4 regions of the Nonomuraea salmonea genome follow, and region 1 is predicted to be linked to each of the others. Evidence: riboswitches for the same ligand, from Rfam matches in the RefSeq annotation. Region 1 holds a riboswitch; each other region holds the start of a gene.
The links. Region 1 has a riboswitch for cyclic di-AMP ahead of ACFFR3_RS15305 (C40 family peptidase). Riboswitches for the same ligand answer to the same signal wherever they lie in the genome.

Region 1 (7,715 bases):
ATCCCCAGCCCACGCTGGCCCAGGCGAAGGCCAAACTGGAGAAGCTCAACGACAAGGCGGACAAGGTCGTCGACCGGTACAACACCGCCACCGAGCGCTACAAGAAGGCCAAGGGCACCTACTCCTCGCTCGACACGAGCTACAAGCGCAAGCTGGCCACCGTCGCCGACCTGCGCGCCCAGGTGGCCGGCATGGCCGTCGACAGCTACAAGCTGGGCGAGGACATCACCTCATGGCCCGGCATCTTCGGCTCGAACGACCCCCAGGGCCGCCTGTCCGGGCTCGCCGTGGCCGGGCAGCTCTCCCAGGAACGCCTGCAGAAGCTCGCCGCCTTCGACCGGGAGAACCGGGGGCTGAAGATCGAGCGGGACAAGGCGCAGAAGGCGCTCAAGGCCGCCGACAAGGAACGCGACGCCGTACAGAAGGAACGCTCGGAGATCCTCAAGCTGGTCGCGCAGCAGAAGAAGCTGCTGAAGAAGCTGGGGGCGTACAACCCGGGCAACCCCAACAGCACCGGCATCAAGTACACCGGGCCGGCGTCGGGGAGCGCGGCCTCGGTGCTGCGGTTCGCGTACGCGCAGGTCGGCAAGCCGTACGTGTTCGGCGGCACCGGGCCCGGCGGGTACGACTGCTCGGGGCTCACGCAGGCGGCCTGGCGGGCCGCCGGGGTCTCGCTGCCCCGGACGACGTGGCAGCAGTGGGCCTGGGGCCAGAGCCGGCGGGTCTCCCTGGACGCGCTGCAGCCCGGCGACCTCATCTTCTCCGAGGGCCTGGGACACGTCAGCATTTATGCGGGCAACGGGCAGATCGTCCACGCGCCGCAGACCGGCGACGTCGTCAAGGTCGTCAAACTCTCCGCCTACGGCCGCAACCTCGTCGGCGCCATCCGCCCGTAGCCGGCCATCCGGCTCCTGGCCCCCGGCCCCCGGCATCCAGCTTCCGGCTCCGGGCGATCCGGCCGCCGGGGCTTACTGCGTGACAGCGGGGGTTCCGGCCTGGCGTCGGCTCCTGGCGCTCGCCGTTCCGCACGCCCCTCATCGCGGTCGCGTTCAGCATCAGCACTCTGCGCAAGCGGTGGCCGCTCGGCTGTGATCCATGTCGCAGCTCATCTACGAAGATCGATAGTTGCCAAGGTCCTTGATCGGCGTGCTTCGACGGGCGTGACCTCCTGATCGGTCACTACTAGGGCGAGTCGTACAAAGGGTGGATTTTTCGGGGTGAGCGTCCCTCGCGTCCGGCCGGCCAGCGGGGGCGAGAAGGGTGTTCGCGTTTGTGACTGCTGTGACTCATGTGACTGCTGGGACCTGACAAAAGCCCGGGAAAGCAAGTGTGAGTGAGGTCACATTTTGGTCACAAGACCTGGGGTTCCAGCAGGGGTTTCAAGTCTGACAAATCCCGCTATCCGATCTTTACAGGGCCATTCACGCTTTGCAGATTCTTGACCCTTCGGCGTAGCTTCTGGCGTCGTCGCGGTGAACAAGCCATGTCGCCGCGAACCGGCATCGGTCCCTCCCGATGTGAGACAGACAAAAATCCGCCGGTCGGCCCTGATATCCCCATCGCACTTCTGATCGGGGTGCCGACCTGCCGAATCCGTGCAGCCAGGAGGCACGGAGCCGGGGACCCAGCGATCCCACGTTCCCCAAGGGATCAGGGGTGAATCGGCGCGCCCATCGCGCCGTAGGGCGACTTCCACGCCCGAATCCGTCAGCTAACCCGGTAGGCGTTCGTGGAAGACACAAGGAGAAATCCTGTCTAACTCCCTGCAGAACCCCCGCCTGTCCCGCCTTGCCCTGAGTGGTGTCGCACTCACGATGACCGTGACGGCCGGAGGTATGGTCCTCCATGCTCCGGCAGCTCAGGCGGCGACGACCCGCGAGACCAGTGCGGCGGCCGGCACGACGGTGAAGGCGGCGACCACCGCCCGCACCACGGCGTCGGCGAAGGCCCGTAAGAAGGCCGCCAAAGCCGCCCGGCAGAAGGCGAGGGCCGGCAAGGCCGTCGCCGTGGCCAAGAAGCAGATCGGTGACCCGTACCGTTACGGGGGCACAGGACCTGGTTCGTTTGACTGCTCAGGCCTCGTCCAGTTCGCCTGGAAGAAGGCCGGCGTCAAACTCCCGCGCGTGACGAACAGCCAGTTCGCCCGCACGAGGAAGAAGGTCTCCTGGCGCCATCTCAAGCCAGGTGACCTGATGTTCTTCAACGGGCTCGGCCATGTGGGCATGTACGTCGGCAAGGGCAAGATGATCCATTCACCGCGGACAGGTGAACGGGTACGCATCGACAAGCTGAGCGGATGGCGAAGGTCGTCCTTCGTCGGCGCCGTCCGTCCCGGCGTGTGAAGAAGCCCCGTCCGGATCCTCCCCGATCCGGACGGGGCTCTCGCGTTCCCGAGCTTCGACTCGTGGGGTGCGTACGGGGGCTCTCGCGTTCCCGACCCTTGACCCGCAAGGCAGCGCATACGATCGGGCACTGTGTCCGAGCAGGTGAGCCGACGAGCCGCGGTGACCGGGCTGGTGCTCCTCGCCGTCTCGGCCGCCGCTCCGCTGCCTGACGCGCCCGTCCTGCCTGCGCAGGCGCGCGACCTGTGGCCGGGGCTCCACGTCGTACGCCGCGGCCGGTGGTCCACGGTCGTGGGCCACGACGCCGCGGGGCTCGACGAGCTGGCGCGCAGGGCCGATACGGCGGGCCGGAGGGTGTCGGCGGTGCTCGCCCGCTCCGTACGCCCCCTGATCGTCGTCCCGGCCGGCGCCCGTGAGGCCGCGCGCCTGGCCCGGGTGGGCGGGGTGGACGGGCTCGCGGCGGTGGCCGACGGCGCGCGGGTGATCGTCGTCCCCGAGGCGTTCGCCACCCTCAACCCCGTCGGCAGGGACGTCGTCCTCGCCCACGAGCTCACCCACGTCGTCGCCGGCACCGACAATCTGCCCGTCTGGCTGTACGAGGGTTTCGCCGACTACGTCGCCTACCGCGACGCCGGACTGCCCGTGGCGACGGCCGCCGCCGAGCTGGCCGCCGAGGTGCGCGCCGGGCGCCTCCCGACCGTTCTGCCCGGACCTGCGGCTTTCGCGGCGGACGGGGGTGACCCGGCCGGGCTCGCGCGGGCGTACCAGGAGGCGTGGCTGGCGTGTCGCTTCCTCGCTGACCGGTTCGGTGAGGGGACCCTGGTGAGGCTCTACCGTGCGGCCCGCGTGGACGGGGCCGATCGGGCGCTCGCCGCGCTCGGGCTCTCCGTCGCGACGCTGACCGCGCGGTGGCGCGCGTACGTGCGGGATCAGCTCGTATGAAGGGGAGGCAGATGAGCGAACGACAAGACCCGGACGACCGGGAGACGAACCACGCCCCGGAGGAGGAGACCCGAGAAGCGGAGGGCGCCCTGACAGCGGTGGGCGCCCCGAGCTCACCGGCCACGGAACCAGCCGCGAGCGATCCGGCGAACAGCGGGCCGAACGAGGGCAAGGCCCGCAGCGGCGGGCCGGACGGCGCGGGCGCCGGGGGCGGCGGTGAGGAGCGCGGACAGGACCGGGGCGGCGGGCCGGATGGCGCGGGCGCTGCGGGCGCCGGGGGCGGGGGGAAGGGTGCGGGGATGGACGAGCGGGGGGTGACCACGCCGGCGCTGCGCCGTCAGGCGGGCGTGGCGCTGGCGCTGCTGGGCATCGTGATCCTCGCCGTGGCCGCGTTCACCACGCCGTGGCACGTCCTGACGGGCGGCCCGCCCGACCCGGCGCGCGACTTCACCGCCGCCCAGATCGCCAGGGGAGAGGCGTTCGACGCGGCGACGAGCCTGCCGAGCTATCTCTCGCTCGCGCTCACCCTCATCTTCGCCGGCCTGCTGGTGGCGACCCCGTTCGGGGCGAAGGTGCTGGGCGTGCTGAAGGGCCCGTGGTGGCTGCGGGTGATCATCGGCACCGTGGTGATCACCGCGATCGTCGAGGCGCTCAGGTGGCCGCTCGGCATGTGGTTCGAGACGATCTTGCGCGAGTACGGCCTGTCCACCCAGGACTGGGCCGGCTGGACGGCGGACCGGCTGAAGAACCTGGGCGTGGAGACGGTCCTGCTCAGCCTCATGCTGCTGGTCCTGGTAGCGCTGGCCCGCCACGTGCGGCGCTGGTGGATCCCGGCGGCGCTGGGGGCGTTCGCGTTCACGGTGGCGGCCTCGTTCGTCTACCCGGTGGTGTTCGAGCCGCTGTTCAACGAGTTCACCCCCATGCAGCAGGGCGCGCTGCGGACGAACCTGCTCGACCTGGCCGCGCGCGACGGCGTGCCGGTGGAGGACGTGCTGGTGGCCGACGCCTCACGCAGGACGACGGCGCTCAACGCGTACGTGTCGGGCTTCGGCGCGACCCGCCGCATCGTCGTCTACGACACGCTGCTGCGGGCCCCGCAGCGCGAGGTGGAGCTGGTCGTGGCGCACGAGCTGGGCCACGCCAAGTACGACGACGTCCTGCACGGCACGCTCATCGGCGCGCTCGGCTCGGCGTTCGGCGCGATCCTGCTCTACCTGGTGTTCGACCCGCTGCGGCGGCGGACGAAGGTCACCTCGATCACCGATCCGCGGGCGGTCGGCGCGCTGCTGGGGCTGATGACGATCGGCGGGTTCCTGCTGGGCCCGGCCCAGAACCTGATCAGCCGGCACATCGAGGCCAGGGCCGACGTGCACGCGCTGGACCTGACGCGGGATCCGGCCACGTTCATCGCCATGCAAAAACGCCTGGCAACAACCAACATTTCCGACTTGACGCCAAATGCGGTGGAATATGTGCTCTATGCCTCCCATCCGTCAAGTCCCGAGCGCATCGCCATGGCCCGCACATGGGCCCGGCTGAACGGCGTGCCCATCCCGTGACACCTTCCGCCGTGCTCTTCGTCACGAACGACTTCCCGCCCCGCACGGGCGGGATCCAGTCGTTCGTGCACGGGCTCGCGCTGCGCACGCCAGGCGTGACGGTCTACGCCCCCGCCTGGCCGGGCAGCGCCGAGTTCGACCGGCGCCAGCCGTTCCGCGTCGTGCGGCACCCCACCCGGCTCATGCTGCCTGTCCCGGCTGTCGCGCGCACGGCGGCCGGGCTGGTGGCCGCGCACGGCGTGCGGACCGTGGTGTTCGGGGCGGCGGCGCCGCTCGGCCTGCTCGCCCCGCGGCTGCGCGGGGCGGGCGCCGAGCGGGTGGTGATGCTCACCCACGGCCACGAGGCGTCGTGGGCGAGCGCGCCGGGCTTCCGCTCGGTGCTGCGCAGGATCGGCGGGCACGCGGACGTGGTGACGTACCTGGGGGAGTACACCCGCGCCAGGCTGGCCCCCGTCATCCCGCCGGGCAAGCTCGTCAGGCTCGCGCCCGGCGTGGACGCCGAGCAGTTCCAGCCCGGGGCGGGCGCGCCGGTCAGGGCCCGGCTGGGCCTCGGGGAGCGGCCCGTGGTGGTGTGCGTGTCGCGGCTGGTGCCGCGCAAGGGCCAGGACCGGCTCATCGCCGCCTGGCCGCAGGTGCTGCGCTCGGTGCCGGACGCGGTGCTGCTGCTGGTGGGCGGCGGTCCGTACCGGCGGCGGCTGGAACGGCTGGCGGGCGGGCACGAGTCGATCAGGTTCACCGGCACGGTCCCCGCCGCCGACCTGCCCGGCTACTACGCGGCGGCGGACGTCTTCGCGATGCCGTGCCGCACCCGGCTACGAGGCGTGGACGTGGAGGGCCTCGGCATCGTGTTCCTGGAGGCGTCCGCGACCGGCCTGCCGGTGGTGGCCGGCCGGTCGGGAGGGGCCCCCGACGCCGTACGATCCGGCGAGACCGGCCTGGTCGTCGACGGCGAGGACCCGCGCGAGATCGCGCAGGCCGTCGTCGAGCTGCTCACCGACGCCCAGAAGGCCCGCAAGATGGGCGCGGCCGGCCGCGACTGGATCACCGGCGAGTGGACCTGGGACGAGGTCGCCGCCCGCTTCCGCGCCCTGCTGTGACTCTCACCCCTTCGTCGAGCCCAGCGTGAGCCCGGCCACGAACTGCTTGTGCAGGAGCTGGAAGACGATCAGCGTCGGCAGCGCCACCAGCATCGACCCGGCGGCCAGCAGGTTGTAGTCGGTGAAGAACTGGCCGCGCAGGTTGTTCAGCGCCGAGGTGACCGGCAGCTTGTCGCCCGACGACATCAGCACCAGCGCCCACAGGAAGTCGTTGTACATCCAGGTGAACTGCAGCGTGCCGAGCGCCGCCAGCGCGGGCCGGCACAGCGGCAGCGTCAGCGTCCAGTAGCGCCGCCACACCCCGGCGCCGTCCACCAGCGCCGCCTCGGAGATCTCCTCGGGGATCGTGCGCATGAAGTTGGCCAGCACGAAGACGCAGAAGCCGAACTGGAACGCCACGTGGATGAGGATCAGCCCCAGGTGGGAGTCGTAGAGCGACTGCGAGTCCGACAGCCACGCGGGCAGCGGGACCAGCGTGTAGAGGGTGTAGAGCGGGGTGATGAGCACCTGCGGCGGCAGCAGGTTGCCCGCGGTGAAGACGATCAGCAGCGTCCTGCGCCCCGGGATGCGCAGCCGGGCGATCGCGAACGCCGTGAACGAGGCCATCAGCAGCGTCACCAGCACGCCGGGCACCACGATGTAGAGCGTGTTGAGGTAGTAGCGGGGCAGCTCGGCCTGCGTCCACGCCTCCGCGTAGTAGGTGAGCGTCAGGCTCTCCGGCAGCGAGAAGTAGCCGAGGCGGGCGGTCTCCTCGTACGGCCGCAGCGAGGCGTACACGGCGAGCACCAGCGGCAGCAGCCACCCCAGGGCCACCAGGGCGAGGAAGGCGTGCAGCAGCACCCGCAGCGGCCGCCACCTCATCGCTCCTCCCTGAACAGCTGCGACAGGTACGTGACGATGAACCCCAGCGAGATCACCAGCAGGATCACCGCGATCGCCGAGCCGAACCCGATCCTGCTGGCCTCGCCCACGATGTTCTCGGTGACCAGCACCGACAGCAGCTCCAGCCCGTTCCTGCCCTTGTTGATGGCGTAGACGATGTCGAAGGCCCGCAGCGCCTCGATGACCGTGATCACCAGCACGATCACGTTGACCGGGCGCAGCGTGGGGAACACCACCCGGAAGAACGCCTGCCGCTCGTTCGCCCCGTCGATGGCCGCGGCCTCCTTCAGCGCGGGATCGACCGCCTTGAGCCCGGCCAGATAGATGATCATGACGTAGCCGACGTGCCGCCACGCCGCCGCCACCATGACGACCCAGATGTTGACCGCGCGGTCGCCCAGCCAGTCCACGCTCAGCCCGGTCACCGCGTTCAGCACGCCGTAGTCGGAGGAGTAGACGAGCTGCGCGATGAACCCCACCACCGCCAGCGAGAGCACGACCGGCATGTAGAGGGCGCTCTGGTAGAAGCGCGACAGCCGCAGCCGCCGGTCCAGCAGCACCGCGCAGAACAGCCCGAACGGCGTCGCCACCAGCCCCAGGAAGCCCAGCCACAGCACGTTGTTGCGGACCGCCGACCAGAACGGCGGATACTCCGCCGCCAGGTCGTGATAGTTCTCCCCGCCCACCCACTCGATGGGCCCGATGCCGTTCCAGCTCGTGCCGGAGAGCCAGACGGAGGCCAGCGTGGGCCCCCAGACGAGGCCCACGTTGACGACGATGGCCACCCCCAGCCCGATGACCAGGATGGTCACGTCGCGGGCGGAGTAGCGACGGGTCTTGGTGGCCATCAGCGGAAGATGTTCGCCTTCTGCTTCTCGATGGCGGCCAGCAAG
Region 2 (7,715 bases), 500 kb from region 1:
CCCGGCCCAGTCGTCGCGCTCGGCGGGGTGGAAGTAGTTGGCGGCGCACCAGGCGGGCGAGGCCGTACGGAAGCCGCCTTCGGCCAGCTCGTCCAGCGTGCCCAGCAGGTCGCTGCCCTCGAACACCAGGTTGATCATCTCGGCGCTGACCCCGAAGTCGCGCAGCACCAGCGACGGCACCCCCATCGCGATGGCCTCCAGCGCCGCCGTAGAGCTGACCGTGACGAACCCGGCCGCCCGCTCCAGCTGCTCCCGCATCGACCCGGCCGCGAACGTCAGCCGCCCCGGCTCCCCCATCTCGCGCCACAACCGCTGGTACGGCAGCCGCTCGTTGTGCGTCTGCCGCTCGCCGTCGAGGGCGCGCAGCTTGACCACGACCTCCAGGTCAGGCCGGTCGGCCGAAAGCGCGGCCAGCGACAGCAGGATCCGCTCGCGCTGCCGCCGCTCGCGCGGCACCTTGGCCTGGGTGGCGAACACCACCCGGTCGCCGCCGCCGGCGCCCCGCTGGGGCCGCAGGAACGGCAGCCTGGCCAGGCCCACCGCGCCACCGCCGCCGAGCCGGCCGGCGATCGCGGTGAACTCGGCCACCTCGCGCTCGCTGTGCACGACGAACAGGTCGCAGCCGCTGCGGAACGTCCACGCCTTCTCCGTGGCGGGCACGGAGATGCCGGGCAGCCCGGAGACGAAGACGGGCCGGGGCCGCAGGCCGTCGAGCACCTCGGCGACCAGCACGTCCACCACCGGGCCCGTACAGGCCACCAGGATCGCGTCGGGCCCGGTGCGCTCGGCCAGCCGCCGCAGCGACCGCGCCGACAGCACCGGCGGCACCGGCGGCACGGCCCGCTCCCCCACGGCGGCGGCGATCTGCTCGGGCGAGGGCGCGATCGGCGTGCGCACCACGACCAGGTCGGTCACGCAGCCGGGAGGCAGGTCGTCGAGCAGGCAGGCCGCCCATTTCAGATACGAGTCGGAGTCGGCGACGGCCAGCACTCTCACCCGGGAACTCCTGTCAAATGCGAGCGCAGGGCGGGCGCCGCCCTGCTGGTCCACCAGTCATCGGGTACATCCACGGGCTCGACGGCGACGCCGCGCGGGCCGAGCAGCACGCGCAGCGACGTGATCGCGGTCGAGGGCAGGCTGAGCACGCGCTGGCCCGCGTCGAGGCCGCGCAGCGTCAGCTCGGCCGGCACGCCGCCGTCGTGGACGGTGATGCCGGGACGCTCCCGGATCAGCGCGACGTCCACGGGGTCCTCGCGGCGGTGCGGGTAGTAGGCGAGCGGCTCGCGCGCGGCCAGGTCGGTCAGCCAGCGCAGGTAGTGGTCGCGGCGGACGAGGCCGTTGCGGACGAGCGAGGTGCCGAGCACGACCGTACGCTCGGCGGGGCCCTCGGAGCTGGGCGGCTGCGCGCGCAGCCAGGCGAAGTCGTGGCGGACGAGCTGCACGCCGGCTTCCCGTACGGCTTCGGCGAGCCGGTCGTCCACGGGCAGGGCGGTGAAGACCGACACCTCGCTCAGCCGCAGCCGCAGCGCGGCGGCCAGGCCGAGCACGGCACGCAGCCGTCCCCCCTCGGCGCGGGCCCGCAGCAGCGGCCGGTACGGCCCGGCGGCCAGCAGTTCGAGCAGCCGCAGCGTGGCCAGCCCGTCGTCCACCACGACGACGCGTCCCGGCCTGGACAGCAGCCAGCGCAGCTGCACCCGTCCCGAGAAGGCGTCGCCCACCGCCAGCGCGCGGCGCGGCATGCGCTCACGCGGCTCGGCCAGCTCCAGCCCGCCGGGCAGCGCCATCGAGCGCAGCTCGCGCCGGGTGGCCTTGAGCGGGCGCAGGCCGGCGCGCGGCACGACGGCCGTGGCCGGGCCGAGGAGCCCGGCGTGGTGGGCCTCGACGGCGCACAGCATCTGGAGCGGTGACTCCACCCAGGCCGACGCCTGTTCGACCACTCCTGCCCTCCCGGGTGATGGGCCGTTCACGACCGCTTCAAGCTAGCCCGCCCGGCTTAAGCCGCCAGGAACGCGGCGTGAACAATGGAGGGTATGAACTCGCTCATGCTCAACACGGACGGCGTGCAGATCCCGCAGCTCGGTTATGGCGTCTGGCAGGTACCTGCCGAGGAGGCCGAGCAGGCGGTCACGACCGCGTTCAAGGCCGGCTACCGGCACATCGACACGGCCGCCGCCTACGGCAACGAGGAGGGCGTGGGCCGCGCGGTGCGCAACAGCGGGCTGCCGAGGGAGAAGGTGTTCGTCACGACCAAGCTGGCCAACGGCGAGCACGCCCGCGCCGAGGCCGCCTTCGACGAGTCGCTGGCCCGGCTCGGCCTCGACTACGTCGACCTCTATCTCATCCACTGGCCGATGCCGGGGCAGGACAAGTACCTGCAGGCGTGGAGGGCCATGGAGAAGATCTACCGGGACGGCCGGGCCAAGGCCATCGGCGTCTCGAACTTCACCGTCGAGACGCTCACCAGGCTCATGGACGAGGCCGACATCGTCCCCGCCATCAACCAGATCGAGCTCCACCCCTACTTCCAGCAGCGGCAGATGCGCGAGTTCCACGAGGCCAACGGCATCCTCACCGAGGCGTGGAGCCCGCTGGGGCAGGGCAGGGGGCTGCTCGACGACCCGGCGCTGCGGGTGCTGGCCGACAAGCACTGCAAGACGCCGGCGCAGATCGTGCTGCGCTGGCACCTGCAGCTCGGGAACGTGGTGATCCCGAAGTCGGTGACGCCGGCGCGGATCGCCGAGAACATCGACGTCTTCGACTTCATCCTGGACGCCGAGGACCTGGCGGCCATCGGGGCGCTCAGCCGGGGGCAGCGGCTCGGGCCCGACCCGGACTCGTTCGAGTGACGGATGTGACAAAACGACATTCCTGATATTTCCGGCACCACCGACATAAGCCCATATTTGCCTTCCGTATACGATCGCCGGCGTGCGAGATTTCACTTGGGGAATAGCCGCCACCGGCGGCATCGCCCGTACCGTGGGTGCGGCGATCGTGGCGGAGCCCGGCATGCGGGTGGCCGCCGTGGGAAGCAGGAACCTGGCCAGGGCGCAGACCCTGGCGTCGGATTTGGGCGCCGAGTCGGCGTACGGGTCCTATGAGGAGCTGTGCGCCGACCCGGCGGTGGACGCGATCTACGTCGCCACCCCGCACGCCCAGCACCTGCAGGTCGCCGCCGCCGCCATCGCGGCGGGCAAGGCGGTGCTGTGCGAGAAGCCGCTGGCCGCGACCGTGGACGACGCGGAGAAGATGGTGCGGCTGGCCCGTGAGGCCGGGGTCTTCCTGATGGAGGCCATGTGGATGCGGTTCAACCCGCTCATCAGGCGCATCAAGGAGGATCCCCGCTTCGGGGAGATCCGGTCGGTCCAGGCGAGCTTCGGCTTCGCCCATCCGTACGACCCGGCGCACCGCCTGTGGGCTCCGGAGCTGGGCGGCGGCGCGCTGCTCGACCTCGGGATCTACCCGTTCGGGCTGGCCCAGCTCATCCTGGGCATGCCCACCGGCCTGCACGTCACCGGCTCCCTGGCCCCGAACGGCGTTGACGCGGAGGCGGCCGGCGTCTTGCGTTACCCCGGCGGGCGGCACGCTCTCGTGGCCACCTCATTGCTCGGGAATTACCCGAACGGGGCCAGTGTTGTAGGTACCCAGATGCGGGCGGACATCCAGGCACCGTTCTGGGCACCGCAGCGGATCGTCCTCTCCGGGCCGGCGATGGAGCCGGAAGAGCACGTGCTCGACCCGGCCGACAACGGTTACGCCGGAGAGCTCCGCGAAGTCCGCGCCGCCACGGCCGAAGGCAGGACCGAATCCTCGATCATGCCGCTTGACGAATCCCTTGCCATGATGGGGCTTCTGGCCGAGGCGCGCAGTCAGCTCGGCTGACTTTACTTTTATGGATTTGTAATCCTCTTGCCTCATGTATTACCTTATGGGGCATCTTGAGGCATACGTCCGGTTTGTCCGGCTATGTCAGACCATCGCACGACACATCACAGGATCGTCCTGTGACCGCTGAATCCGCCACGCGCGGAACCGGGGACCCATGTCCTTTGGGGTGAATCGGCACTTCGGTGCCGTAGGGCAGCTTCCACGCCCGAACCCGTCAGCTAACCCGGTAAGCGGCATGGAAGCAAGGAGTAACCCCCTCGATGGCCAAGCATCGTCTTACCGCTGTCTCGAAGAGCACCATCGCCCGCGCCGTCCTCGGCGCCGGCGTCCTGGCCTCGGCCTTCGGCGTCCCCGCCGCGGCCCACGCCGACACCTCCACCGCCGTCGCCGCGGCCACCGCCGCGAAGCACCCGGCCACCGCGCTCGCCGCCCACAAGGCGAGCGAGCGTGACGAAACCAAGATCACCGCCACCGCCGACCAGGTCCTGGCCGTCGCCAGGGCGCAGGTGGGCGTCTCCGAGAACGCCAGCGGCGGCGGGACCAAGTTCCAGCAGTGGTACGCCAACTCCCAGCGTGCCGCCGAAACCGTCGCCCGTGACGGCGGCAGCCGCGCCGCCTACCTGAACGCCGCCTGGTGCTCGATGTTCGTCTCCTGGGTCGGCGAGCAGACCGGCGCCCGCCCGCAGGTCGGCTGGGACGCCTGGACCGTCGCCCACGCCAAGTGGTTCGCCGCCAACCAGCGCTTCGGCCACGAGGCCAAGCCGGGTGCCGTGGTGTTCTTCTCCTGGAAGGGCGGCAAGTCCCTGAGCGACATCCAGCACGTGGGCTTCGTCGTCAAGGACAACCACGACGGCACCATCTCCACCATCGAAGGCAACACCGGCAACGGCAAGGTCGAAGAGCGGGTCCGGCCGAAGTCGCAGGTCGTCGGCTACGGCTACCCCGAGTACGCCGGCTGACCTTCCCTCACGTCCCTCTTCCTGACAGCGGAACGCGCGCCCCTTCCCGGGGGCGCGCGTTCGTCATGTCAGGAGATCGGCGTACGGCCCCGGGATCTGGCTGAGCCGGTCGTGGGTGCCGCACTGCACGATCCGGCCTTCGCCGAGGACGACGATCAGGTCCGCCATCCGCACGGTGGGGAAGCGGTGCGTGATCAGCAACGTGACGGCTCCCGGATGGCCCTTGGCCGCCTCGGCGTAGCGCGCGAAGACCGCGCTCTCGGCCGGTGCGTCCAGCGCGGCGGTCGGCTCGTCCAGCACCAGCAGCAACGGCTCCGTCCGCATCGACCCGCGAGCCAGGGCCAGCCGCTGCCACTGCCCGCCGGAGAGCCGTACACCGTGCTCGAACGTCTCCCCCAGCTCGGTCTCCAGTCCCTGAGGCAGCCCGGCGACCACCTGGCCGGCGTCGGCTCGTTCCAGCGCCCCCGCCACGGCCGCGGGGTCGCGCAGCTTGGGGAGATCCCCCACGCCGACCGTCTCGCCGGCCGTGAGCTCGAAGCGGACGTGATCCTGGAAGACCGCGCCGACCCTGGCCTGCCACGCGTCCTGCGCGAGGTCTCCGAGCGGGCGGCCGTCCACCAGGATCGTGCCACGCGACGGCCGATGCAGCCCGCACAGCAGCTTCACCAGCGTCGTCTTGCCCGACCCGTGCGTGCCGACCAGCGCGACCGTGGCGCCCGCGGGCAGGTGCAGGTCCAGATCGTGGAGCACCTCGCGGGACGTCCCCGGGTAGGTGAAGGAGAGCCCGGCCAGCGTGATGCCGCCGCGCAGCACCGGCGGCGGCGCTGCGGCGCCTCGATCCTGATGGCGGGCGGCCGCGTAGGCGCGGAGCCAGGCGAGGCGGGTGGCGGCGTGCCGGCCTGCGGCGGCCGAGCCGAGGTGGAAGGCGAGGCGGGCGGCCTGGGTGACGAACTGCACACCGACCGTGGCCACCAGCACCACGTCACCCGCCGTGGCCTGACCCCGGCCGGCCAGCCAGGCGGCGTGGGCGAGCGCGGCGACGTATCCCGCGAGGAACGTGGCCGAGCCCGCGAACGTCAGCAGGCCCGCCCGTAGCCGCGCCCTCCCGAGCTCGTCTGACACCGCGTCCCAGTGCCGTCCCGCCATCGCGTCCAGGACCTCTCCCGCGCCGCCGAGCCGCAGGTCCTTGGCCGCCCCTGCGGACGTGGCCGTCTCCGACAGGCTCAGCTCCAGGCGGGCGGTCTCGGCGGTGCTGGACGTGGCGGCGTCGATGCGGGCGGCGGCGCGGCCGCGTACCAGGAGTGAGGGCAGCACGGCGGCGCCCAGCAGGAGCGGGAGCAGCGGGTGCACGGCGGCGAGCAGCACCACGCCGAGCCCGATCTGCAGGGCGTGCTCGGCCACCAGGGCCAGTGCCCACACCGCGAAGTACAGCTCCCTGCTCTCCTCGCGCAGCGTGCGCAGCCTGTCCAGGTACGCGGGCCGCTCCAGATGCTCGATCGTGGGCAGGCTCGCCGTGAGCGCGAGGATCTCCTCCTGCACGGCCAGCCCCATCCGCTCGGCCAGCTCCTGCATCAGCGCCAGCTCGGCCCGGCCCAGCGCCACCCCTGCCGCCAGCGCCGCCCCCGCCGCCACGGCCTGGACGGCGGCCGGCCCGAGCAGGCCCCGCGTGGCGGCGTCGGTCAGTTCCCGCAGGAACACCCCGACCAGGCCGTGACTGACGGCGCCCGCGAGCAGGAACCCGGCGAGTACGACCACCGCGCGCCGATCGATCCGCCACGCCACCCGCACCAAGGCACCCAACGCGACTCCGGTCATGGGGCGCCTCCGGCGGTGAGAGTGGATTGGAGGGTGTACCAGCGGGCGTACCGGCCACCCAGGGCCATCAGGTGGTCGTGGTCGCCCTCCTCCGCGATGACGCCTCCGTCCAGGACCACGATGCGGTCGGCGCGGCGGACGGTGGCGAAGCGGTGGGAGACGAGCACCAGCGTGCGGCCCCTGGTGTGGTCGAGGAGCCGGTCGAAGACGTCGCGTTCGGCGCGGGCGTCGAGGTGGGCGGTGGGCTCGTCCACGATGAGGACGCGGCGTCCCGAGCGCAGGGCGTACACGGCTCGGGCGAGCGCCACCTTCTGCCACTGGCCGCCGGACAGGTCGCGGCCCCCGGTGAAGGCGCGCGACAGGGGCGTGTCGAGGCCGGCGGGGAGCGCGGCCACGAGGTTCAGCGCGTTCACCGCCTCCAGGGCGGCGAGCACGTCGGCATCGGTGCCGTCGCGGGCGGCGTCGCCGAGGCGGACGTTGTCGCGCAGCGGCAGCGGGTAACGCGCGAAGTCCTGGAAGACGACGGCGGCGGGGCCGGTGGTGACGGTGCCGGAGGACGGGGTGTAGAGGCCGGTGAGGAGCTTGACCAGGGTGGTCTTGCCGGCGCCGTTCAGCCCGACGACCGCCAGCCGCTCACCCGGGCGGACGTGCAGGGTCAGGTTCCGCAGGAGCGGGCTCGGGCGGTCGGGGTAGGCGAAGGTGACGCCGTCCAGTGCGAGCGCCTTGTCCCCTTCGTCGGCCGGTTCGTCGCTGGACGGCGGTGTGAGGAGGCGGAGGGTGGCCTGGAAGGGCGTGGTGCCGTGGCTGATCTCGAACATCTGGTGGCTGCCCGCCCCGTACGCGAAGACCAGCAGCGCCGCCAGCACGCACTGCGCCAGCGCCCCCGCCTCGAGCCGCCCTGCGGCGGTGTGCCAGGCGAGGACGGCGAACGCGCCGGAGGCCGAGAGCAGTTGCAGGCCGAGCACCGACGCGTAGCCGCGCACGACGGCCCGCCGCACCAGGGCCTGCGGTGCGAGGTAGGCAAGCATGGCGGCGGCGTAGCGTCCGGTGAAG
Region 3 (7,715 bases), on a different contig from region 1:
TGCGCCAGGTGCGCCTCCGCGTACGTCTGCGACTTCACGCAGTCGTCCACCGACGCGCCGGCCTTCCTGGCCGCCGCCGACAGCTCCTCGACCGTGAAGCCCGAGGCCACGCCGTGCGGGGCGGGCTGCATGGCGTACACGGCGTCCCTGAAGGCCAGCCAGTTCTCCTCCGGTACGCAGCGCGCGGCCGCGGCGGCGCGGACGGAGTTGGAGCGCATGGGCTCGTCCCGGAAGATCGTGACGGTGTGGAAGACGACCTTCACCTTGCCCTCCTTGGCCAGGCGCTGGATCGTCGCATCGACCTTGGTGTGCATGTCCTTGCACACCGGACAGTCGAAGTCCTCGAACACGTCGAGCACCGGAGCGTCGCTGCCCAGGTCGGCCAGGATCATCGACCCGTCCGCCTGCCTGCTCAGCTGCACCCCGTCGGACGACGCGCCGGGCTGGGAGAACGCCAGCACCCCGAGTACGGTGATCGCCGCGAAGGCCGCCACGACCGCCATCAACCGCTTCTTCATGAGCCCACTCTCACCTTTGTCGATCGCGCAGACCCTATCGGAAGCGCGGACAACGGCCATCACGCGCGTACGGCCCCGGCGCGCCGGGCAGGTTCGTCTGCGGGGGATGAAGGGGGATCAGCCATGCGATACGTGACACTGGGTCGCGAGGGCCCGACGGTCTCGGCCCTGGGGTTCGGCGCGATGACGCTGGCGCCCAGGGTGTACGGCGACGTGAGCGAACCGGAGGCGACGCAGGCGCTCCTGGCGGCGCTGGACGCGGGCGTCACGTTCGTCGACACCGCCGACATCTACGGCGCCGGGCACAGCGAGACCCTGATCGGGCGGGTGCTGCGGGGCCACAGGGACGAGGTGGTGCTGGCCACGAAGTTCGGCGGGAACTCCGACGATCAGGGCAGGCTGGTGCCGGGCATGGGCCGGCCCGAGTACGTCCGCAGGGCTCTGGAGGCCAGCCTCGACCGCCTGCGTACGGACCGGGTGGACCTCTACTACCTGCACAGGCTCGACCCCACGACGCCCGTCGAGGAGACGATGGGCGCGCTGGCCGAGCTGGTCCAGGCCGGGGACATCCGGTATGTCGGCCTGTCGGAGGTGTCGGCGGCGACGCTGCGGCGGGCCTGCGCGGTCCACCCGGTGACCGCCCTGCAGACCGAGTACTCGCTGTTCCACCGCTACCCCGAGCAGGACGTGCGCCCGGCCTGCGACGAGCTGGGCGTCGGGTTCGTGGCCTACAGCCCGCTCGGGCGCGGCCTGCTCGGCGGCACGATCAGGGGCAGGGGGTCGCTGGAGGAGGGCGACTGGCGCCGGGGCAACCCGCGCTTTCAGGAGGGCAACCTGGACCGCAACGTGGAGCTGGCCGACGCCGTGGCGGGCCTGGCCGGCGAGGTGGGGCTGCCGGTGGCGCAGCTCGCGCTGGCCTGGCTCGTGCACCGCGGCGCCGTGCCGATCCCGGGGACGCGCCGGGCCGAGAACGCGCGGGCCAACGCCGCGGCCGCCGACGTCACCCTCGACGAGGAGACGGTACGGCGGCTCGAGGCGCTGGTGCCGCCCGGCGCGGTGGCCGGCGAGCGCGGCAACGCCGCCTACCTGGCCAACCTCGACACCTGAGCGGGCACGGGGGCCGGGGCGGGCTCAGGCGGCCCCGCGCCCCCTGGGATGCGGGCGTCAGGCGATCTTGTGGACCCAGTTGTGGGTGTCGGGGCGGGCGCCGTACTGGATGCCGACCAGTTCCTCGCGCACCCGCATGGTGATCGGGCCGGGCGTGCCGTCGCCGATCGTCCATGAGCGGTCGGCGCCCTTGACCGTGCCGACCGGCGTCACCACGGCCGCGGTGCCGCACGCGAACACCTCGGTCAGCTCGCCGCTCTCGCAGCCGGCCTGCCACTCCTCCACGCTGACCAGCCGCTCCTCGGTCTCCAGGCCGAGGTCGCCGGCCAGCTCCAGGATCGAGTCGCGGGTGATGCCGGGCAGCAGCGTGCCGGTGAGCGCGGGGGTGACGAGCTTGCCGCCGATGACGAAGAACAGGTTCATCCCGCCCATCTCCTCGACGTAGCGGTGCTCGTGCGCGTCGAGCCAGACGACCTGGTCGCAGCCGTTCTCGACGGCCTGCCGCTGCGCGACGAAGGCCGCGGCGTAGTTGCCGCCGCACTTGGCGAACCCGGTGCCGCCGGGCGCGGCCCGCGTGTACTCGGTGGACAGCCAGACGGAGACGGGCTTGATGCCGCCGGTGAAGTAGGAGGCCGCCGGGGAGGCGATCACCATGTACCGGTACGTCTTCGACGGGTAGTTGACCCCGAGCGCCGGCTGCGTGGCGATCATGAAGGGCCGCAGGTAGAGGCTGTGCCCCTCGGCGGTGGGCACCCACTCCTTGTCGGTGTTGACGAGCAGGTCCAGCGACTCGACGAACGTCTCCTCGGGCAGCTCGGGCATCGCCATGCGCTGGGCCGAGCGGTTGAAGCGGGTGGCGTTGGCGTACGGGCGGAACATCACGATCGAGCCGTTGGCCTGCCGGTACGCCTTCAGCCCCTCGAACAGCTCCTGGGCGTAGTGGAAGACCGCGGTGGCCGGGTCGAGGACGAGCGGCCCGTACGCCTCGAGGCGCGCGTCGTGCCAGCCCTTACCCTCGGTGAAGTCGATCGAGACCATGTGGTCGGTGAAGACCTGCCCCCACCCCGGGTTCGCCAGTACCTGCTCCCGCTCGGCCGCGGTGCGAGCATGGTCGGAGAGCTGCACGTCGAAGCTGAGCTTCTGAGCGATGGTCATGACGTCGGTCCTTCTCTCTGCGATCTACCGAAACCTACCGGAAGCTGCCCGCTGTCTGCGGTTTCTGCGACGGCCGCGAGAGGCGGCCGCGCCGGGAGGCAGTCCGTACTTCCTATTGTCTCGCTATATGGGATGGCAAGGGGTCAATGGGGGATATAGCCCCCATTTCTCCGTACAGGGACACGAAAAAGCGCCCGGCAGTCCCCTCAGGGCCGCCGGGCGCTCGTGATCGGGCTAGGCGGTCCTAGCCGGATACTCGCGCGGTGATGTCGTCGCCGATCTGCTGCGTGCCGCGCGGGGCGGAGCCCGCGACGCGCGCCGCGATGTCGTCGGCGACGGCCTGCTCCACCCTGGCCGCCTCGGCGCTCAGGCCGAGGTGGTCGAGAAGCATGGCGACGGAGAGGATGGTCGCGGTCGGGTCGGCCTTGCCCTGGCCCGCGATGTCGGGCGCGCTGCCGTGGACCGGCTCGAACATGCTGGGCGCGGCGCCGTCGGGGTTGATGTTGCCGCTGGCGGCCAGGCCGATGCCGCCCGCGATGGCGGCGCCGAGGTCGGTGATGATGTCGCCGAAGAGGTTGTCGGTGACCACCACGTCGAAGCGCTCGGGCTGGGTGACGAAGAACATCGAGGCCGCGTCGATGTGGGAGTAGTCGACGGCGATCTCGGGGTAGTCGGCGGCGACCCGGTTGACGGTGCGCTGCCACAGGTCGCCCGCGAAGGTGAGGACGTTCGTCTTGTGGACGAGCGTGAGCTTCTTGCGCGGGCGCGACTGAGCTTTCTCGAAGGCGTAGCGGACCACGCGCTCGACGCCGTGTGCGGTGTTGAGCGACTCCTGCGTGGCGATCTCGTGCGGGGTGCCGCGCCGCATGGCGCCGCCGGTGCCGGCGTAGAGGCCCTCGGTGCCCTCGCGGACGACGATCATGTCGATCTTCTCGGGCGGGGTGTCGGCCAGCGGGGTGCGCACGCCGGGGAACAGCTTGACCGGGCGCAGGTTGACGTAGTGGTCGAACTCGAACCGCAGCCGCAGCAGCAGGTCGCGCTCCAGGACGCCGGGCGGCACGCTGGGGTCTCCGACGGCGCCGAGCAGGATGGCGTCGTAGCCGCGCAGCTCGTGGAGCACCGAGTCGGGCAACGTCTCGCCGGTGCGGTGATAGCGCGCGGCGCCCAGGTCGTAGTGGGTGGGCTCGATCTTGGTGCCCACGGCATCCAGGACCTTGAGCCCTTCTGCGACGACCTCGGTGCCGATGCCGTCACCGGGGATGACAGCCAGGCGGATGTTACGCGACTCCATGGGCGGTACCTTACCGGCTCGTCTCGACTGACGAACACATCATCTCATTTTCCGGACGTCCGATTTTGCATGTATTGCGACCTTTTGACCGATTCGTTAGAGTCCGTCAGGCCTAATCCACGCAGCAGGTGCGTGGAGCCGGGGACCCACCTCTCCCCCAGGGGCGAATCGGCTTCGCCGTAGGGCTGTCTTCCAGGCCCGAGCCCGTCAGCTAACCCGGCCGGCCGCATGGAAGGACAGACCCCTGTCTCGCATTGCCATCGCCCTGGCGGGTGTCGCCGCCGGGCTCATCGTGTGCCCCCCTCCGGCCTCCGCCGCGCCGACGCCCGCCGGCCCCGGTGAAAGCCGTCACTCCCCCGACACGAACTCCGACCCCGACACGAAATCCGGCCCCGGCACGAAATCCGGCTCCGGTACGAACGCGGCCGGCTCGATCACTCTGACCGGCCCCGAGGTCAAGCGCATCCAGCAGCAGCGCGCGCCCAAGCCGGCCTGGAAGACCGCCCTCAGGTTCGCGATGCACCAGCGCGGCATCCCGTACGTGTGGGGCGGCACGAGCCGCAGCGGGTACGACTGCTCCGGGCTCATGCTCAGGGCGTACCAGAAGGCGGGGATCCACCTGCCGCGCACCGCCGCCGAGCAGTACAACGCGTTCTCCCGGAAAATCAGCTGGAACCATCTCAAGCCCGGTGACCTGGTCTTCTTCAGCGGACTCGGTCACGTGGGCATGATCTCCAAGCCCGGCTACATGGTGCACGCGCCGCACTCGGGCGACGTGGTGAAGGAGGAGAAGCTCTCCGACTGGCGCCGGCAGGCGTTCGTCGGAGCGGTCAGGCCCGACCGCGAGGGCGTCCGTCAGTGGCGCGAGCTGCAGAAACGGCGCGATGACCCCGCCCCGTCGATGCTGACCGCGACCCTCTGACCTTGCACCACCCGGACGAGCGGCCCCGTGCGAACGAGCGCGGGGCCGTTCTGGGCTCACCTGCTTTGGGGGGCTCCGCCGTTGTCACGCCGGTCGAGGGCCATCTGGACGGCCTCGGCCGCCTCGTCCTCTTGGTCCTCGGCACGGTTGTAGGCATACATCTCGTACATGTGGCTCATCTCGCTTCGCGGACGTGTTCCTGAGAAAGGGGGGAAGCCGGACTCCGGTCGCGAGCCCGACCGGGCCTGAATCTCGTGGTCCGGGTCACGGACCGGACGAAGGGACTTGACGGCCGACGCATACGCCGCGCACCGCGGCGGGTCGTCGACCTGCCCTAACAGGCCCCGCCGCGGCAGGTAATGAGTACGAGAACCTGGCGCATCACCGGCTACAGTACCCGAGGACAGTGCTTGGATGTCCTACTATCTCGCATCCTGAGACGCAAAAGGGCCGCCACCCGAAACGGGTGACGGCCCTGCGCAGGTCAGAGGGTCAGTCCTCCAGGTCGACCGAGCGGCCGCTCTCGGCGCCGATCTCGGCGCCGATCTGCTCGACCACCTCGGCCGGGATCGCCGAGTCGACGGTCAGCGCGATGAGCGCCTTGCCGCCCTTGACGTCACGGGCCACCTGCATCGAGGCGATGTTGATGCCGTGCTCGCCGAGCAGCCGGCCGACCACGCCGACGACGCCGGGGCGGTCGGTGTAGGTGTAGAAGCACAGGTGGGCCGTCGGCTCGATCTCCATCTCGAAGCCGTTGACCTCGACGATCTTGGTGATCTGGCGCGGCCCGGACAGCGTGCCCGACACCGAGACCGTGCGGCCGTCGGCCAGCACGCCGCGCACGGTCACCAGGTTGCGCCAGTCGGGGCTCTCGGAGCTGGTGACCAGCTCGACCGCGATGCCGCGGTCCTTGGCCAGCAGCGGCGCGTTGACGTAGGTGACCTGCTCCTCGACCACGTCGGCGAAGACGCCCTTGAGCGCGGCCAGCTCGATCACCCGCACGTCCTGGGCGGCGATCTCGCCGCGCACCTCGACGTCGAGCTTGGTGGCCACCTCGCCGGCCAGCGCGGTGAAGACCCGGCCCAGCTTCTCGGCCAGCGGCAGGCCCGGCTTGACGTCCTCGGCCACGGCGCCGCCCTGGACGTTGACCGCGTCGGGCACGAACTCGCCCGCGAGGGCCAGCTTCACGCTGCGCGCGACCTGGGTGCCGGCCTTCTCCTGGGCCTCGTGGGTGGAGGCGCCGAGGTGGGGCGTGACGACGACCTGGTCGAGCTCGAACAGCGGGCTGTCGGTGCACGGCTCCTTGGCGAAGACGTCCAGGCCGGCTCCCGCGACCCGGCCCTCCTTGATCGCCGCGTAGAGGGCGCCCTCGTCGACGATGCCGCCGCGCGCGACGTTGACGATCCGCACGTTGGGCTTGACCTGGTGCAGCTCGCGGTCGCCGATGAGCCCGACCGTCTCCTTGGACTTGGGCAGGTGGACGGTGATGAAGTCGGCCTGCTTGAGCACCTCGTCGAGGCTGACCAGCCGGACGCCCATCTGCGCGGCGCGGGCCGGCGGCAGGTAGGGGTCGTAGGCGATCAGCTCGACCCCGAACGGCGCCAGCCGCTGGGCCACGAGCTGGCCGATCTTGCCGAGGCCGAGGATGCCGACGACCTTCTCGTCGAGCTCGACACCGGTGTACTTCGAGCGCTTCCACTCACCGTTCTTCAGCGCGGCGTGGGCCTGGGCCGTGTTGCGCGCGCTGGCCAGGATGAGCGCGATGGTCTGCTCGGCGGCGCTGGTGATGTTGGAGGTCGGAGCGTTGACGACCATGACGCCGGCCTTGGTGGCCGCCTCGACGTCGACGTTGTCGAGGCCGACCCCCGCGCGGGCGACCACCCGCAGCTTGGGCGCGGCGGCGATGGCCTCGGCGTCGACCTGCGTGGCGGAGCGGACGATGAGCGCGTCAACGTCGGCGAGGGCGGGCAGCAGCTGGGAACGGTCGGCGCCGTCGGTGTGGCGGACCTCGAAATCAGCGCCGAGTACGGCGAGACCGGCCTCGGACAGCTCCTCTGCGACCAGAACGACGGGCTTGTTCACTGGTGTGGATCCTTAAGGCAGGGCGGGCTTGGGAGGGACACGTCCACGGATCCCCCCGGCGGTCCCACAGAGTCTATCGGGCGCTTGTGAACGCGTTCACGAGGGACTCACGATGTGAGACGGGAGGCCCTGTACCCAGCAGAGTGGAAAGTCATCCACGCCGCTCCCATCTTTGTCTTGATCGGGAGATTTATTCGCCATTAGCCTGATAAGCCGTGGCCGACTACCTATGGTTCGTCATATGAGCATCGGGAATCCTGCGCTTGCCGACGTGCTCGCCCAGCATGGCACTCCGCACCGCCTGCTGGGCGCTCTTGCCGACGGTGGAGTCCTGGTGGCAGTGCGACCAGATCGTTCCGTGGTCCTCGGGACCACTCAAGTAGGTGACCGGGTGCTGCTGGGCTACACCAGCGCCGCCACCTACGCCCGGCACCGCGGAAGCCATTCGCTGTCGGCCTGCGACGCCGACACCATCCTGGACATCCAGCGCGTCACCGGAGTACGCGAGATCGTGATCGACGCGGCAGGCCCGGCCGCCGCGGCCGTGCCCATCGACGATCTCCAACGCTTCCTCACCACGACGCGCACGGGGCCCACACCCGTGCTGTCGGGGGCGGCGCCCGCCGCCTACGCCACGGGC
Region 4 (7,715 bases), on a different contig from region 1:
TGGAGTACGGCAGGACCGACCCCGACGCCTTCTACGACGACTGGCTGGACGTGAAGGCCCTGCGCAGGGAGGTTCTGGACGCGAGCGAGACCGGCCGGGTGCTGCCCGCGCTGTGGGACAGCTCCATCGACCGGGCCTACCGGGCGGCGTACGAGGAGCTGCCGCCCGGCGGGGTGGCGCTGGTCGACGGGACGCTGCTGCTGGGGCGCGGGCTGGCGTTCGAGGTGAGCGTGCACCTGTGGCTGTCGCGGGGCGCGCTCGAACGCGGCACCCCGGAGGACGAGCGGTGGAAGCTGCCCGCGTACGAGCGGTACGAGCGCGAGGCCGACCCGCAGCGCAGAGCAGACGTGGTGGTGCGTTCGGATCATCCGGCACGCCTCGCCGTGCTGGTGCCCGACGGTACTGGTACGCGCGGACGCGGCGGCGCACACTGAGGCGATGATCCCCAGCAACTGGTACAACATCGTCCCTGACCTGCCCGCACCGCCTCCGCCGCCGCTGCATCCCGGCACGCGGCAGCCCGTGGGCCCCGACGATCTCGCGCCGCTCTTCCCGATGGAGCTGATCGGGCAGGAGGTGAGCGGCGAGCGGTTCGTGCCGATCCCGCAGGAGGTGCTGGACGTCTACCGGCTGTGGCGGCCCACGCCGCTGATGCGGGCGCGCCGGCTGGAGAAGGCGCTGGGCACGCCGGCCAGGATCTACTACAAGTACGAGGGCGTCTCCCCGGCGGGCTCGCACAAGCCGAACACGGCGGTGCCGCAGGCGTACTACAACGCGCGCGAGGGGGTGCGGCTGCTCACCACGGAGACGGGCGCGGGGCAGTGGGGTTCTGCGCTGGCGTTCGCGTGCTCCCAGTTCGATCTGGAGTGCCGGATCTGGATGGTCCGGGCGTCGTACGACCAGAAGCCGTACCGGCGCTCGCTCATGCGGGTCTACGGCGCGACCGTGCACGCGAGCCCCTCCCCCATGACCGGGGCGGGCAGCAAGGTGCTGGCCGACGACCCCGACTCGCCCGGCAGCCTGGGCATCGCGATCAGCGAGGCGGTGGAGGTGGCCGGCGCGAACCCCGACGCCCGCTACGCGCTCGGCTCGGTGCTCAACCACGTGCTGATGCACCAGACGGTGATCGGCGAGGAGGCGCTCGCGCAACTGCCCGAAATGCCGGACCTGGTGATCGGCTGCACCGGCGGCGGCTCGAACTTCGCCGGCCTGTCGTTCCCGTTCCTGCGGGAGAAGCTGGCGGGGCGGCTGGCGACGGAGTTCAGGGCGGTCGAGCCGGCGGCCTGCCCGTCGTTCACGCGCGGCGCGTACGCCTACGACTTCGGCGACACGGCCGGGTTCACGCCGCTGCTGAAGATGCACACGCTGGGCCACTCGTTCGTGCCGGACCCGATCCACGCGGGCGGCCTGCGCTATCACGGCATGTCGCCGCTGCTGTCGCACATGTACGAGCTGGGCCTGTTCGAGGCGGTGACCCGGTCGCAGCGGGAGTGTTTCGCGGCAGGCGTACGGTTCGCGCGCACCGAGGGCATCCTGCCGGCGCCCGAGCCCACGCACGCGCTGGCGGAGACCATCGCCGAGGCGCTGCGCTGCAAGGAGAGCGGCGAGGAGAAGGTGATCCTGACGGCGCTGTGCGGTCACGGCCACTTCGACCTGGCCGCCTACGACCGCTACCTGGCCGATGAGCTGGAGGACTACTCGCTGCCGCAGGAGCGCATCGACCTGGCGCTCACAGAACTGCCCGGATAGACCGCCGGGTGGCCGCGCGGGCGGCCACCCCGCAGGTCATCGCGCAGGTCATCGCGCGGTGGGGCGCTTGCCGTGGTTGGCCTTCTTCTTCTTTCGTGCCCTGCCCTTACGTGCGCGTCTGGCCATGAGTTCGCCTCCACGTGATCGGCACCGCTTGATCGGCACCCGTTGGACCTTCAACGTCTCCCGGCACGCTGACCAGCGCAAGCGTTCCGCACGAACTAACATTCCCCAACAAATCCGTGTCATAATTTGGTGGAATGTGTTGGAAGGAGCGGGTGTGCTCGCACAGCAGCGCCAGCAGGCGATCCTCGAACGCGTCCGCAGCAACGGCGGCGTACGGGTGGCCGACCTCGTACGCGAGCTCGGCGTCTCCGACATGACCATCAGGCGCGACCTTGAGGTGCTGGCCGAGCGCGGCCTGCTGGAGAAGGTGCACGGCGGCGCGACCGCCCTGGGCCCCGGCTCGACCGAGGAGCCCGGCTTCACCGCCAAGTCGGCCCGCCAGCAGCAGGAGAAAGAGGCCATCGCCCGGCAGGCGGCCACGCTCGTCCGCCCCGGCACGGCCGTCGCGCTGTCGGCGGGCACCACCACGTGGGCGCTGGCGCACCACCTCATCGGCGTGCCCGAGCTGACCGTGATCACCAACTCGATCCCGGTCGCCGAGGTCTTCCACCGCAACCCGCGTGCCGACCGCACGGTCGTGCTGACCGGTGGCGTACGCACGCCGTCCGACGCGCTGGTGGGGCCGGTCGCGGTGGCCGCGATCCGCCGCCTGCACGTCGACACGCTCTTCCTCGGCGTGCACGGAATGAGCGTGCGGGCCGGGTTCACCACGCCCAACCTGCTGGAGTCGGAGACCGACAGGGAGCTGGTGGCGGCGGCGACCCGGCTGGTCGTCCCCGCCGACCACACGAAGTGGAACACCGTGGGCATCAGCACGATCGCGGAGCTGAGCGAGGCCGACGTGGTCGTCAGCGACGCGGGCCTGCCCGAGGAAGCACGCACTGAGCTGGCCGAACGGGCCGGCGAACTGATCATCGCGGAGGGCTCGTGAAGCGCACCATCACCCATCTCGCCGACGGACGGGAGCTGATCTACTTCGACCGGCGCGACGACGCCGACAGGAGCGCGATCGACCGCCGGCCGCTCGAGCCCCGGCCGCCGGCCTCCGAGCTGCGCTACGACCCGCTGACCGAGGAGTGGATCGCGATCGCGGGGCATCGGCAGACGCGGACGTTCCTGCCCACGGGCGGCACGGCCGAGTGCCCGTTGTGCCCGTCGACCGACGAGCGGTCGACGGAGATCCCGTCGTACGACTACGACGTGGTCGTGTTCGAGAACCGCTTCCCCTCTTTTTCCGGAAATTTCGGGACTTATGAGGATGTGGGCGGGCTGAGTGAGGTCCGGCCGGGAGTGGGGCGGTGTGAGGTGGTGTGCTTCACCTCCGACCACGACTCCTCCTTCTCCCGGCTCTCCGACGACCAGGTGGAGCTGGTCATGGAGGCGTGGGCCGACCGCACGGCCGAGCTGTCCGCCATCGAGGGCGTCGAGCAGGTCTTCTGCTTCGAGAACCGGGGCGAGGAGATCGGCATCACCATCGCCCACCCGCACGGCCAGATCTACGCCTACCCGTACGTCACGCCCAGGACGAAGCTGCAGCTCGGTGCGGCGCAGCGGTACAAGGGCAACCTGTTCGCCGACGTGCTGGCCGCCGAGCGGGCCGCGGGCACGCGGGTGGTGGCCGCGAACGAGCTGTGGACGGCCTTCGTGCCCGCCGCGGCGCGCTGGCCGTTCGAGGTGCACATCTATCCGCACCGGCAGGTGCCCGACCTGGCGGCGCTGACGGAGGCGGAGCGGGCCGCGTTCGCGCCGCTCTACACCTCGGTGCTGCGGGCGTTCGACGGGCTGTTCGGGGTCGTGATGCCGTACATCTCGGCCTGGCACCAGGCGCCGGTGCGTACGGGGAGGGAGCTGGCGTACCTGCACCTGGAGCTGTTCAGCATCCGGCGGGCGCCGAACAAGCTCAAGTATTTGGCCGGCTCGGAGTCGGCGATGGGGGCGTTCGTGAACGACGTACGGCCGGAGGAAGCGGCGCGTATGCTCCGGTCACAGATAGATCACTAATAGATTTCTACTTAAGGTCGCATGACTCGTGATCTACCACTAATATCCCCATATGCGGCGGCCGTAACCCGGCCGACCGCCCGCCTAATCCCGGGCGCGTCGCCCGGGAGCCGGGGACCCAATCCGCACCTTGGGGTGAATCCGCGACAGCGGTAGGGAGCTCCATGCCCGAACCCGTCAGCTAACCCGGCCGGCAGAGGGAGAGGAACTCCTACGTGGCGGCTTCGTCCCCCGCGAAACTTGCCATCGGTCTCGTCACCGCCGCCGCCCTCGCCATCCTCCCGGCGAACGTCGCGGCGGCCGCGCCCAAACCGACCGAGTCCGAGCTCCGCGCCCAGCTCAAGCAGCTCAACAACAAGGTCGACAAGCTCATCGAGAAGTACAATCTCAAGCGGGTCGAGCTGGCCGAGGCGCAGGAGGCCGCCAGGAACGCGCAGGCCAAGCTGGCCGCCGCCGAGCAGACGCTGGCCGCGGCCGAGCAGCGGGTCGCCGAGATCGCCCGCCTGCGCTACCAGAACATCGACCCGTCGCTGCCCGGCTTCATGCTGCCCAGCAACGGCGGCAGCGCGGCCCTGCTCGAACAGCTCACCGCCGAGCAGCAGGCCGTCGTGCAGAGCGTGGCCAAGGCCCGCGACGAGCGCAAGAAGGCCAGCGAGGAGGCCGCCGCACTGACGGCCAAGATCAAGTCGGACGCCGCCACGGTCGCCGGCCAGCGCGGCGAGGCCGAGGACGTCATCAAGGACATCGAGAAGAAGCTGCAGGACCTGGTGCCGGTCGCCACGGGCCGCAAGTCCAACGGCACCTGGGCGCCCGAGCTGCCCGGCGGCACCGACAACATCACCCCGCGTACGCGGCTGATGAAAGCCCAGGTGGAGAAGAACTTCGCGCTGCCGTTCACGGTCGGCTGCTTCCGCGGGGGCTCCAGCGGCGAGCACCCGCTCGGCCGGGCCTGCGACTTCATGATGAGCACCGGCGGCAGCATGCCCACGGCCGCCAACAACGCGCTCGGCGACCGCCTCGCGGAGTGGGCGCTGCAGAACAAGGACAAGCTCGGCGTGAAGTACGTGATCTGGAAGCAGCGCATCAACTCCGGCAGCGGCTGGCGCACGATGTCCGACCGCGGCAGCATCACCGAGAACCACTACGACCACGTGCACATCTCGATGAACTGAAAGAGGGACGAATAGCATCTGATGGGCTATTCGCGCATTTGAAGAAGGCATTTGAGCTGGTCATCGTCCTGCCCGGGTGACCTTCATCGAGGTTGTTGTGCACGGCCGTCTGCCTGCTGACTTCGAGGTTCGCCAGACGGATCTCGCATCAGATGCGAGCATGTCGCATCTGGTGCGAGGTGGTACTCAGGGTGAAACGGGTCCTGCTACCCGCGCACCCAGGCCAAGGTAGTCTGCTCCGACTGCGGCGAGCTGGCCCCACCCTTCGTGGTTCCGGGCGGCCGAGGTGTCCTGTGCGATCTGTGGTCGGCGCGACTGTGGTCGGCACACCGGCATCGGTGATGCTCCGGCGTGCTTTAGTTGCATGCTCGTCGATCGCGTGGACGCCCTGCTCACGGGGCCTGACGGGAGCAGGCCGCGAGGAGTCAAGAACCGGCACCGGCTCCTGTCGTGTACAGCCAGGCCGTCGAGAGCTAAGGGTCTGAATTACACCAGCTCGTGGACATATGTACCTTGGTTCCTGCAGGATTCAACCTCGATCATTCGAGGAGGCGGCCCTCATGCGTGAGCGGCATATGAGTTGACCAGGACTGAGTAGAGGTGGATGACGTGGCCGAAGCGCCTGAGATGCTGCTGTCTGTCTTTGAAAGCCAGTTACGAGGCCTCGTTCCGCAGGACCTGCCATGGGGAGCCGTCGTCGAGCGGGACGGGCCGCTGGTGCGCACCCACTATGGCACCCACGGGACCGTCGACCACACCGGTCCAGCCAGCGACGACCTGGCGGAGTTGATCCGTCGACAGCAGGACCTCTTCGCCGCGCGCCACGAGCCAATCGAGTGGAAGGTCTACGCTCACGACTCTCCGCTACTCGGCGAATCGCTGCGGGCCGCGGGTTTCATCCCCGGGCCGGAGCGCACCGTTCTCGTGGCTGACATCGCGGACGTCCCGTCGCTCGAACTCCTTCGGCCGGGCATGCAGGTACGGCACCCTCTCTCCGGAGAACGTGAGCGACTCTCCCGTAGGGCCGCGGCCGCACCCGATCAACGACGGCCGCTCTCGGAGATGGAGGCCGACGGAATGGCCCGCGGGACGGGATCGGAGATGGAGATCCTGGTGCTGGAGTACGACGGGCGAATCCTGGACGCGCTCTGGATCGAACGCGTGGGCGGCACCGACTTCGCAGCCATCGGAGGCATCACCGGCCCCCGCCGCGAACTACTCCAAGCCGCGGCCGCATGGGCCGAATGGCGTGGTCTACGCGTGTTCCGGCCCCGTACGCCGCGATATCTCGTAGCCGAAGCGCCCGACTCGCTGGTGCCCGCTTACGTCACCACGGGCTTTCATGAGATCGCCCAGGTGAGCACCTACCGATGGGCGCCCGCAGGTGAGCCGGCCACTGACCGTGCCACGAAGCAACTCCTGTCCGACCCCGAGCACGACGAGATCTGGAAGCGGTTCGAGACCCGGTTCGAGGTGACCTATGAGACCGCCGATCGCGGCATCATCGAACCTCCAGACTCCGCCACCTGGCTTCTCGCCACCGTCGAGCGCTCGAACGATCCCTTGCTGACCCAGGTGGAGGAGGTCATCAAGCGCGGCATACGCGCCGGCGCTCGATCTGGAGATCGACTCTACTGTCTCAAGTGGCACATCAGCGGGTCCCGTATGGATCCGCTCCGTGCCGGTGAGCCAGGTCAACCACTCTGGGCAAGTTACGCCTACCTCGTCGATGAACACGTCATCCAGGTCACCAAGGACCTCAGGATGGGCACGTTCGGCAACTGGCGCGAAGCCTCCCTGTGTGTCTTCGGCGAGGAACTCCTGGCACACGTGGACGAAGAACTGACCGCGCTGCTCGGCACCGTCCTGCGACGCGGTGGGCGCCCGATCGGCAACGTCTGGAGCTTCGGTCCCTGACGACATGCCGCCCGCGCGGATTCAACCCGACAAAGGCCGATCGGAGCAGCTGCCATTCCCACACTCTGAAAAGACTCTCCGCCACTACGGGGGGAAGGGTCAGGGCTGTTCAGGCGCGCGTGGGACGAGCAGCCCCCGGTTGAACGCCTCGGTGACGGCGGCGGCGCGGTCCCCCACGCCGAGCTTGGCGCAGATGTTCAGAAGGTGGCTCTTGACCGTGGCCTCGGTGATGAACAGCCGGGCGGCCGCCTCACGGTTGGTGTTCCCGGCTGCCACGAGTTCGAGGACCTCAAGCTCACGCCGGCTGAGCAGTTGCGGCGCGGGCGGCCTGACCCGGTTCATCAGCCGTGCCGCCACCGAAGGGGACAGCACGCTCTCGCCCTTGGCGGCGGCCCGCGCACCCCGCAGCAGGTCCTCCCGGGAGAGTCCTTGAGCAGGTACCCGGTCGCACCCGCCTCGATCGCGGGAAGGACGCGGGTGTCGGTGTCGTAAGAACCAGCACACGCGCGGTGACGCCGAGCCTGGTCAGCTCCACGGTCGTGGTCTTGCCGGCGCCGTTCGGACCGAGGATGCCGAAGATCTCACCCTCCTGGACGGTGAGCGAGACATCATCGACCGCGATCTTGTCGTCGTAGCGTTTGTGGAGGTCGCGTACCTCGATCACTGGTGGCATGCGCGCGTCCTTCCGTGGTCGGCCCATCGGTGATTGGCGCATTCAGCGTGCTACGACCGGCACCTCCGCCACCATCG

Region 2: it holds a riboswitch for cyclic di-AMP, as region 1 does, so the genes downstream of both, ACFFR3_RS12970 (CHAP domain-containing protein) here and ACFFR3_RS15305 (C40 family peptidase) in region 1, are expected to answer to the same signal.
Region 3: it holds a riboswitch for cyclic di-AMP, as region 1 does, so the genes downstream of both, ACFFR3_RS27990 (C40 family peptidase) here and ACFFR3_RS15305 (C40 family peptidase) in region 1, are expected to answer to the same signal.
Region 4: it holds a riboswitch for cyclic di-AMP, as region 1 does, so the genes downstream of both, ACFFR3_RS23870 (coiled-coil domain-containing protein) here and ACFFR3_RS15305 (C40 family peptidase) in region 1, are expected to answer to the same signal.

The regions. Positions count from the first base shown of each region.
Region 1 covers NZ_JBHMCF010000011.1:1,060,725-1,068,439, reverse strand. The annotation lists gene ACFFR3_RS15310 (C40 family peptidase) at 1-896, shown strand, start outside; cyclic di-AMP (ydaO/yuaA leader) riboswitch at 1,576-1,741, shown strand; gene ACFFR3_RS15305 (C40 family peptidase) at 1,836-2,342, shown strand; gene ACFFR3_RS15300 (gluzincin family metallopeptidase) at 2,475-3,284, shown strand; gene ACFFR3_RS15295 (M48 family metallopeptidase) at 3,296-4,843, shown strand; gene ACFFR3_RS15290 (glycosyltransferase family 4 protein) at 4,810-5,940, shown strand; gene ACFFR3_RS15285 (carbohydrate ABC transporter permease) at 5,944-6,801, opposite strand; gene ACFFR3_RS15280 (carbohydrate ABC transporter permease) at 6,798-7,670, opposite strand; gene ACFFR3_RS15275 (ABC transporter substrate-binding protein) at 7,670-7,715, opposite strand, start outside.
Region 2 covers NZ_JBHMCF010000011.1:563,106-570,820, forward strand. The annotation lists gene ACFFR3_RS12950 (DUF6716 putative glycosyltransferase) at 1-996, opposite strand, end outside; gene ACFFR3_RS12955 (hypothetical protein) at 993-1,937, opposite strand; gene ACFFR3_RS12960 (aldo/keto reductase) at 2,031-2,846, shown strand; gene ACFFR3_RS12965 (Gfo/Idh/MocA family protein) at 2,929-3,882, shown strand; cyclic di-AMP (ydaO/yuaA leader) riboswitch at 4,000-4,136, shown strand; gene ACFFR3_RS12970 (CHAP domain-containing protein) at 4,149-4,847, shown strand; gene ACFFR3_RS12975 (ATP-binding cassette domain-containing protein) at 4,911-6,662, opposite strand; gene ACFFR3_RS12980 (ATP-binding cassette domain-containing protein) at 6,659-7,715, opposite strand, start outside.
Region 3 covers NZ_JBHMCF010000034.1:51,885-59,599, reverse strand. The annotation lists gene ACFFR3_RS28010 (DsbA family protein) at 1-518, opposite strand, end outside; gene ACFFR3_RS28005 (aldo/keto reductase) at 642-1,625, shown strand; gene ACFFR3_RS28000 (branched-chain amino acid aminotransferase) at 1,683-2,780, opposite strand; gene ACFFR3_RS27995 (3-isopropylmalate dehydrogenase) at 3,025-4,071, opposite strand; cyclic di-AMP (ydaO/yuaA leader) riboswitch at 4,171-4,312, shown strand; gene ACFFR3_RS27990 (C40 family peptidase) at 4,364-4,993, shown strand; gene serA (phosphoglycerate dehydrogenase) at 5,486-7,075, opposite strand; gene ACFFR3_RS27980 (hypothetical protein) at 7,317-7,715, shown strand, end outside.
Region 4 covers NZ_JBHMCF010000028.1:11,777-19,491, forward strand. The annotation lists gene ACFFR3_RS23845 (nucleoside/nucleotide kinase family protein) at 1-434, shown strand, start outside; gene ACFFR3_RS23850 (TrpB-like pyridoxal phosphate-dependent enzyme) at 439-1,749, shown strand; gene ACFFR3_RS23855 (50S ribosomal protein bL37) at 1,798-1,875, opposite strand; gene ACFFR3_RS23860 (DeoR/GlpR family DNA-binding transcription regulator) at 2,030-2,806, shown strand; gene galT (galactose-1-phosphate uridylyltransferase) at 2,803-3,876, shown strand; cyclic di-AMP (ydaO/yuaA leader) riboswitch at 3,948-4,086, shown strand; gene ACFFR3_RS23870 (coiled-coil domain-containing protein) at 4,092-5,048, shown strand; gene ACFFR3_RS23875 (DUF2716 domain-containing protein) at 5,649-6,965, shown strand; partial or broken gene ACFFR3_RS23880 (LuxR C-terminal-related transcriptional regulator) at 7,065-7,497, opposite strand; partial or broken gene ACFFR3_RS23885 (ATP-binding cassette domain-containing protein) at 7,495-7,638, opposite strand.